Regions from separate parts of the Gellertiella sp. DMC107 genome, predicted to be linked through region 1. Evidence: riboswitches for the same ligand, from Rfam matches in the RefSeq annotation. Region 1 holds a riboswitch; the other holds the start of a gene.
The links. Region 1 has a riboswitch for thiamine pyrophosphate ahead of thiC (phosphomethylpyrimidine synthase ThiC). Riboswitches for the same ligand answer to the same signal wherever they lie in the genome.

Region 1 (4,535 bases):
CGTGGAAGGCCCGGGCGGTTTCCGGGTCGAGCGACAGGTTGAACTGGTCTTCCCAGCGGAACTCGAACCGCGCCCGCGACAAGGCATCGTCGCGCAACCGTGCCGCCGGATGGCCCTTGGCGAGATCGGCCGCATGGGCCGCGATCTTGTAGGTGATCACGCCCGTCTTCACGTCGTTGCGGTCCGGCAGGCCGAGATGCTCCTTGGGCGTGACGTAGCAGAGCATGGCCGTGCCGTACCAGCCGATCATCGCCGCGCCGATGCCCGAGGTGATGTGATCGTAACCCGGCGCGATATCGGTGGTGAGCGGACCGAGCGTGTAGAAAGGCGCTTCTCCGCAGGTCTTCAGCTGCTTGTCCATGTTTTCGCGGATCTTGTGCATGGGCACATGGCCGGGACCCTCGATGATCACCTGGCAATCCTTGGACCAGGCGATTTTCGTCAGTTCGCCAAGGGTCTCCAGCTCGGCAAATTGCGCAGCGTCGTTGGCATCGGCAATCGAGCCCGGGCGAAGGCCGTCGCCCAGCGAGAAGGAGACGTCATAGGCGCGGCAGATATCGCAGATCTCCTCGAAATGCTCATAAAGGAAGCTTTCCTTGTGATGATGCAGGCACCACTTCGCCATGATCGAGCCACCGCGCGAGACGATGCCCGTCACCCGGTCGACGGTCAGCGGGATATAGGCGAGGCGCACGCCCGCATGGATGGTGAAATAGTCCACCCCCTGCTCCGCCTGCTCGATCAGCGTATCGCGATAGATGTCCCAGGTGAGGTTCTCGGCAATGCCGTCCACCTTCTCCAGCGCCTGATAGAGCGGCACCGTGCCGATCGGCACCGGCGCGTTGCGGATGATCCACTCCCGGATGTTGTGAATGTTGCGGCCGGTCGAGAGATCCATGACCGTATCGGCGCCCCAGCGGGTGGCCCAGACCATCTTCTCCACCTCTTCCGCCATGGAGGAGGTGACCGCCGAATTGCCGATATTGGCATTGATCTTCACCAGGAAGTTCCGGCCGATGATCATCGGCTCGGCTTCCGGATGGTTGATGTTGGCGGGGATCACCGCCCGCCCGCGCGCCACCTCGTCCCGCACGAATTCCGGGGTGACGTGATCGGGGATCTCCGCCCCGAAGCTTTCGCCGTCCCGGGCGCGGGCCGCAGTGGCCGCCCTGCGACCCAGGTTTTCCCGGATGGCGATGAATTCCATTTCAGGCGTAATAATGCCCGCCCGCGCATAGGCGAGCTGGGTCACCGCCCTGCCCTCGCGCGCCCGGAGGATGCGGGGGCGCACCGGAAATTCCGGCACGGCCTTTTCGGCGGAGACATGGCCGTTATCTTCCGGGCGCACCGCCCTGCCCGCGCAGGCTTCCACATCGCCGCGCGCCTCGATCCAGGCGGTGCGGAGCCGCGGCAGGCCCTTCTCGATGGAAACGGTGTGGGAAGGATCGGTATAGGCGCCGGAGGCATCATAGACCCGAAGCGGCGGTTCGCCCGCCGTCGGATGCAGGTCGATTTCGCGCATCGGCACCCGGATATCCGGATGGATCTCGCCCGCCACATGGATCTTGCGGGAGGCGGGAAGCGGCCCGGTGGTGACGGTGGGGTGGAGAGGTTTCTGGGCAATCGTCATGGTTGAGGCTCCAAGGTTTTCGGTTGGAGACCCAGTCATTGCGCGAATTGGCGGGGTTATGGACGGGCTTGAAAGCCGGATGCCGTCGAAGACATCTGAAGGCCGGATGAGCCCGTCGTGACACCGTCCCTACGCCAGTATGAACTGGATCAGGTTCAACGGGTCACTGCGCGCGCTAGCAGAATCTCAGCCCCTTGCCGGGACACCCCTGGTGAATGCGTGCCTTTTATTCACCCTTCCCGGCTCGACGTCAAGCGAGCCGGACGCGGGCAAAGAAAAACCCGGATGCAGGGGAGCGATCCGGGTTCAGGTGCGCCTGGGGTTGGGCGTCGATCAGGCGTGGCTGCGTGCAAGCCAGCTTTCGGAGGCGGTTCTGAGCTCGTCGAGGTCGAGCATGTGCCCGGCCCGAACCGTCTTTGTTTTCAAATAATTGGCATTCTCTGCCGTGACGCGGCCCTTGACCGGTTCGCGCGTATCCACCTGGATGCCGCCACCCCGGAGAGCGGCGATCTTGGTGGGGTTGTTCGTATAGACGGCGACGCTTTGAATGCCGAGCAGGTTCAGCATGGCGATGGCCGCCTCGTAGCGACGATGGTCCTCGGCGAGCCCGAGTTCCGCATCGGCATCGATCGTGTCGAGGCCGCGATGCTGGTAGCCATAGGCCCGCATCTTGGCGCCGATGCCGGTGCCGCGGCCTTCCTGGTCGAGATAGAGCAGCACGCCGCCGCCGGCCCGCTTCAGGCTCTTCAGCCCGTTGCGCAGCTGGTCGCCGCAATCGCATTTCAGCGAGCCACAGAGATCGCCGGTGATGCAGGAGGAGTGGATGCGGATCGGTACCGGCCGGCTGAGGTCCGGTTCGCCGACGATGATCGCCACCTGGTCCTTCTGCGAGAGACCGCCGCGGAAGACGGCAAATTCCGCCAGCCCAAGGCCGGTGAGCGGCACCGGCGTGCGCACCACCAGCTCGAACCGCTGCCGGGCGAGCGCGGATTCGGAAATCCTGCTCCTGTCCAGCACCGCGCAGGCCGCAAAGCGGCCGGCGGTCTCCGTCACGTCCGCATGGATCATCGCGGGCAGCAGGAGCGCCAGCCGGGCCAGCTCCGTGGAAAGGCTCGCCAGCGGATCGGCCGGCTGCCAGAGCGCCGGTGCCTCCTGGCCGAGCTGGTAGGCGAGGCGCGAGGCCTGATCGAAGGTGACGCCCTTCAGCGGAACGGAGATGTCGCCCGTGCCGGAAAGACCCAGCCGTGCGGCCCGGGGTGCGGTCAGCAGCAGGCTGTGACGGTCCCCGGTCGCATGGGCGAACTGTTCGTAGACACCGGGTGCGACGCAATCGAGCGACAGCACCGCCATTCGCCGCGCACCATCGGCGAGCACGACCGGCCGGCCATGGCGCAGCTCGGATACGGCCCGTTCCACTTCCACCGCGGGATCGAGCCCCGCAAAATCAAAACCATTCTGAATAGACATGGACACTCCCTGGCGCCGAATTGTCAATTTTCAAATTCTGATATAGGGCGCTTCGCTTGGCTGTTGAGGGGGCGATCGTTGAAATTCCCGTGATCGGAAGGGACAGAATGCCGCAGGCTGCGACCTATCCCGCTTCCGCCTCAGCAAGCGCCCTTTCGAGCCTTGCCGGCGCCGCCGGGGGCCGCAGCGCGCAGTCGAACAGCACGTCCCCGTCCAGCGAATAGACCTCGACCGGCGGGCGCAGAGCCGAGGACAGCCGGTCGATCGGCGGCAGCAGGAGGCCGGTCGGACCCGAGCCGATGATCAGCGGCGCCACCGCCACATGCAGCCGGTCCACCAGTCCCTTCTCGATGAAACGGGCAATGGTGCGGGCTCCGCCCTCCACCAGCACATGGTCGAGCCCCCGCTCCGCCAGCACATCGAGGATCATCGCGACATCGAGCCCGGCGTCACCGGGGGCGAGGCGGACGACGTCCGCCTGCCCATAGGCGCGCCGGGGTGCATCGGTGCTCTGGAAGACGATCACGGGCGCGCCGTCGTCGTGAAACAGCCGCTGGGTTCCGTCCAGCGCGCCGCGGCAGTCAATCACCACGCGGACCGGATCGGGACCCGTGACCTCGCGGACGGACAGGCGCGGATTGTCCATCGCCACGGTGGAGGCGCCGACGATGACTGCATCCATCAGCGCCCGGCAGCGGTGCAGATGGCGCAGGCCTTCCGGGCCGGAAATATCCCGCGCATCGCCGCTTGGCGTGGCGACGCGCCCATCGAGCGACTGCCCGACCTGCGCCATCACGAAGCGGCCGCGGCTTGCGGCAAGCGGGCCGTAAAGCCGCTGCGCCGCCGACACCGCCCCCGAAACGGCGCGCCGCTCGGCCCGGGCATCGAGCAGATCTTTCCAGGCGGTTCCGGACATGGTCATGACGTGCATGGAGAACTCCCGCGACCCCGCCTAAGGCGGCGGCCCGCTTCGCTACAGACAATCTATTAGCTAGGCGGAAGCCCTGCCTTTGCCATAGGTCGCGCAGATTTTTTCGTTCGGAACGATCAGGCTGCGGCGCGGGCCTGGTTTCGGCCTGCCATCTTGGCGGCATAGAGGGCGCGGTCGGCGCGCTGGAAGAGCGCGTCGGCGTCCTCCCCCGGATGGGCATGGGCTATGCCGGCCGAGAACGTGTAGTGCAGGAGCGGATGTTCCGCGACGGGCCTTGCCGAGCGGATCGTCTCGATCATCCGGTTGACGATCGTGGTCGCCGCCTCGAGCGGGGTGCGCGGCAGGATGAGGATGAATTCCTCTCCGCCGATCCGGCCGACCGTATCGGTCTTGCGCAGGCAGGGCCCGAGCCGCGCGGCAAAATCCTTGAGCACGACATCGCCGACCTTGTGGCCGAACGTGTCGTTGATCGTCTTGAAATGATCGATGTCGAGGATGGCGAGGCTG
Region 2 (4,535 bases), on a different contig from region 1:
TCCGGGGAGGCCTTGTGGACAAAAGACAAGAGCGCCAGAAGCGCAGCAGTCAGGACAATCTGGATGAGCGCCAGCGTTACGGCACGGGGCGGATCGAAATCGAATCGCAATGCCTGGTAGATCGCCACTTCCAGCGTCGTGGCTGCCGGCCCCCCACCCAGCAGCAGAACGAGGGTGAAACTCGTCGCGGCCAGCATCAGCACCAGACCTGCCACACCCGGAATCTGCCGGCGTATCTCAGGCCACTCGATCAAGCGGAACACGTCGCGTGAGCCCAGACCGAGATTGCTCGCCAACAGCCAGTATTCGCCCGGGAGTCGTTCCAGTCCCGCCAGGATCAAACGGGCGCACAGGGGAAAATTGAAGAATACATGGGCCAGCAGAATGCCTGAAAGCCCGTATATGCTGATTGGCTCTGACAGGCCGAGGACCTTCAGGGCACTGTTGGCCCAGCCGTTTCGCCCCCACACCTCCAGCAAGCCCAAGGCGCCCGTGATGACGGGAAGCCCAAGCGGCAAGGCCAGCAGGCGCACCAGCCAAAGGCGGCCTGGAAATCGGGGCTGGCGCGCAAGGGCGCGAGCAAAGGGAATGGCGAGGGCGACCGACAAAACGGCCGAAAGCACGGCCTGAAGCAGCGTGAAGCGCAGTACGCCCCAGAGATAGGGATCGAACAAGGGCCGGTCCGCCGTCTTCAGCCCGGATTGCAGCAGGGAAAGCGTGGCAAGGCCCGCAAACACTGCCATACCGGCGAGAGCGAAGCCCCCGCCGGCATAGGCCCGAATCCTTTCACGGGCCGTCAGCATTTATTTCATGCTCATCGCGGCGAGCCATTCCTCGACCCAGGCCTTCCGGTTTCTGGCTACCTCTTCCGAAGACATCAGGAAGGTTTTCGACGGTTTTACCAGTTTCCCGAAAGCATCGGGCAGGGGCGTCGCGGTGGCTGAAACGGGCATCATCCAGTTTGTGGTGGGGATGATATCCTGGAAGGCCGGGGAAATCATGAAAGAGAGAAACGAGCGGGCCAAATCCTTGTCATGGGCGTTGCTCGTCATGCCTGCAACCTCGATCTGGATGTAATGCCCTTCTGCAAATTCAGCCGCCTGATAGCGTTCGGTCTTTTCTTCCACCATATGGTAGGCCGGCGAGGTCACGTAGGAGAAAACCATTGGCGCTTCGCCCTTGGTGAAAAGCCCATACGCTTCCGACCAGCCCGGCGTCACGGTCAATACGCGGCCCTTCAATTTGGCCCAGGCGTCCGGTGCCTTGTCGCCGTAGACGGACTTGACCCACAAAAGCAGGCCCAACCCAGGCGTGGACGTGCGGGGATCCTCGATGGCAATTTTCTGCGAGGGATCGCCTTCCACCAGGTCTTTCAAGCTTTTCGGCGGGTTCTTGACGGCATCGGTGTCGTAGATCACGGCGAAATGGCCGTAGTCATAGGGAACGAAAACATCGTCCTTGAAATCGCCCGGTACACTCGCCGCAGACGTATCGACTCCGCTTGCTTCGAAAAGGCCGGTTTCCTTCGCTTCGGCAACCAGATTTGTGTCCAGCCCCAGCACGATATCGGCCTTGCTGGCAGCGCCCTCGAGCTTGAGACGGGACAAAAGCGCCACCCCGTCGGCAACCGAGACGTAATTGACCGTGCAGTTGCAGGTCTTTTCGAAAGCTTCCTTGACCTTGGGACCGGGACCCCATTCGGAGGTAAAGCTCTCATAGGTATAGATGGTCAATTCCTTGTCCGCAGCCTTAGCCGGGGCTGAGGTCAGCGCTACCGCCAAGCTTGCGGTCAAAAGGCTGGTCATAAAACCGTTCATGTATGCCGTCATCGGCCTCTCCTCTCATCACATGTCGTCGTGGGGGAATGAAGGTGCCGATGCATGGCAACGTCTAATCCCTCCGCCGGTGCTAGCCGGATCAGGTTCCGCGGGTTGGCCAAAGCCTCTCAGCCTTCCGATCCCTTGGATAGGAAGGCACCCCGTTAGAGCGTCATGAGATCTATTCCGCCGCAGCCACCATGGCAAGAGGGTCCGTGCAGTCCTGCTGATACCGTCTCTGCTTCGATCCGCCCGTCTTCCGCCGGCATGGGGCCTTTTCCTCGACCGTAAACTTGTCTATCTGCTAGCGCCATGAACGAAACGTCTTTTGCCGTGTTGCTTGGTGGAACGCTGTCGCTCACCGACCGCGTGCGGGCGGCGGTGGCGGGATGCCGCGTGATTGCCGCCGATAGCGGGATTCGTCATGCCCGGGATCTCGGTCTTGTTCCCGAATTGTGGGTCGGCGACTTCGATTCCGCTCCCCCAGAAATGCTGGACCTGTGGCCCCATGTGGAGCGGCAGCCCTATCCCGCTGAAAAAGCCGTCACCGATGGCGAAATCGCGATCTCGGAAGCATTGGCGCGGGGAGCGACCCGCCTCGTCCTGGTCGGTGCGCTTCGCGGTGAACGTTCGGATCATGCGCTTCAGCATTACGTGCAGGCCACGGCCCTTGCCTCCGAAGGACGGTCCGTCTTCCTGACCTCCGGCGAGGAAGAGGCCTGGCCTCTGGTGCCCGGTACATTCTCCCTCGACCTGCCGGCAGGCAGTCTGTTTTCCGTCATCGGGTTCTGTGCGCTTCATGGTCTTTCGATCGCTGGAGCCCGTTATCCGCTCGATCAGTTCGACCTTTCCTTCGGGTCTTCCCGAACCGTTTCCAATGTGGCTGAAGGCCCGATCCATCTTTCGCTTCGCGGCGGATATGGATTGGTGCTTGCCCGACCCCAAGATTTCACGGGAGCCTGACCGATGGCGCCGCCAATCATCAAACTCGATAACATCTTCCTGAGCTTCGGGGGTGCGCCCCTGCTGAACGGAGCCGGTTTCCAACTGGAGCCGGGGGAGAGATTGTGCCTTGTGGGGCGAAACGGGTCGGGAAAATCGACGCTGATGAAAATCGCGGCGGGGCTGGTGGAGGCGCAGGCCGGCGAGGTTTTTCGACATCCTTCCGCCACCATCCGCTATCTCCATCAGGCACCCGATTTCGATGGCTTCGAAACCGTACAAGCCTATGCCGAAGCGGGTCTTGGCCCGGGGGACGATCCCTATCGCGTCACCTATCTGCTGGACCATCTCGGGCTGACCGGAGAGGAAAATCCCCATAACCTGTCGGGTGGCGAGGCGAGGCGGGCAGCTCTTGCACGCGTGCTCGCTCCCGAACCGGATGTACTTCTTCTCGATGAGCCCACCAACCATCTGGACCTTCCGACCATAGAATGGCTTGAAGGAGAACTGCAGAAAACCCGAAGCGCTCTCGTCCTCATTTCGCATGACCGCCGGTTCCTGGAGAAAGTATCGACAGCCACACTCTGGCTCGATCGGGGACAGTCAAGACGCCTGGACCGCGGGTTTGGCCATTTCGAAGCCTGGCGGGACCAGGTCCTCGAAGAGGAGGAACTGGAACAACACAAGCTCGGAAAGGCAATCGAACGGGAAGAACACTGGTTGCGCTACGGCGTGACGGCGCGCCGGAAGCGGAACATGCGCCGCCTGGGGGAGCTGCAGGACATGCGCGCCCGGCATCGCGGCCACAAGGGGCCGCAGGGCACCGTGCAGGCCAGCGTGGGAGAAGCCCGGGAATCCGGCAAGCTCGTGATCGAAGCGGAGCGCATCACGAAGTCCTATAGCGAAAGGGCCATCGTCCTGCCCTTTTCGATCCGTGTGCATCGCGGAGACCGCATTGGTCTCGTCGGTCCGAACGGCGCCGGAAAAACCACCCTGCTGAAGATGCTGACCGGACAACTGGAGCCCGATAGCGGCAGTCTGAAACTGGGTACGAATCTGGAAATTGCCACCCTGGATCAGCGACGGGAGGATCTCGATCTCAACGACACGCTGGCCCATTATCTCACGGACGGCCGCGGGGAAAACCTGCTGGTCAACGGTGAACAGCGGCATGTAACGGGGTATATGAAGGATTTCCTTTTCCAGCCCGAACAGGCCCGGACTCCGATCCGGGACCTGTCGGGCGGGGAACGGGCTCGCCTGATGCTGGCCCGTATTCTGGCGCGCCCGGCCAATCTTCTGATCCTCGACGAACCGACCAACGATCTCGATATCGAGACGCTCGATCTCTTGCAGGAAATCGTTGCCGGTTTTCCGGGAACGGTCATTCTGGTCAGTCACGATCGCGATTTTCTCGACCGGACGGTTACCTCCACGCTTGCGCCCGCCAATCCGGAAGCCCCCGACGGCCGCTGGATCGAGTATGCCGGTGGCTATACGGACATGCTTGCCCAGCGGAAGGTCGCGCAAGACGAGCGACGCAAGCAGGAGAAGGTCGAAAAAGACAAGGGTCCAGTCGCGCCAGCCTCGGGTTCCGAACCGGCCAAAGGCAAGGGTAAGCTTTCCTACAAGCAGAAATTCGCCCTCGAGAACCTGCCGAAGGATATGGAGCGCAATCAGGCCGCGATCTCGGCTTGCGAGGCCAAAATGGCGGATCCCGCACTCTTCAGCAAGAACCCGACCCTGTTCCATTCGCTGGCAGCCGAGCTGGAGGCG

Region 2: it holds a riboswitch for thiamine pyrophosphate, as region 1 does, so the genes downstream of both, thiB (thiamine ABC transporter substrate binding subunit) here and thiC (phosphomethylpyrimidine synthase ThiC) in region 1, are expected to answer to the same signal.

The regions. Positions count from the first base shown of each region.
Region 1 covers NZ_JBQUZZ010000006.1:250,538-255,072, forward strand. The annotation lists gene thiC (phosphomethylpyrimidine synthase ThiC) at 1-1,630, opposite strand, end outside; TPP riboswitch at 1,739-1,850, opposite strand; gene ribA (GTP cyclohydrolase II RibA) at 1,964-3,097, opposite strand; gene ACT54B_RS19235 (RibD family protein) at 3,222-4,028, opposite strand; gene ACT54B_RS19240 (GGDEF domain-containing protein) at 4,145-4,535, opposite strand, start outside.
Region 2 covers NZ_JBQUZZ010000004.1:250,025-254,559, reverse strand. The annotation lists gene thiP (thiamine/thiamine pyrophosphate ABC transporter permease) at 1-803, opposite strand, end outside; gene thiB (thiamine ABC transporter substrate binding subunit) at 804-1,805, opposite strand; TPP riboswitch at 1,878-1,991, opposite strand; gene ACT54B_RS15050 (thiamine diphosphokinase) at 2,130-2,780, shown strand; gene ACT54B_RS15045 (ABC-F family ATP-binding cassette domain-containing protein) at 2,784-4,535, shown strand, end outside.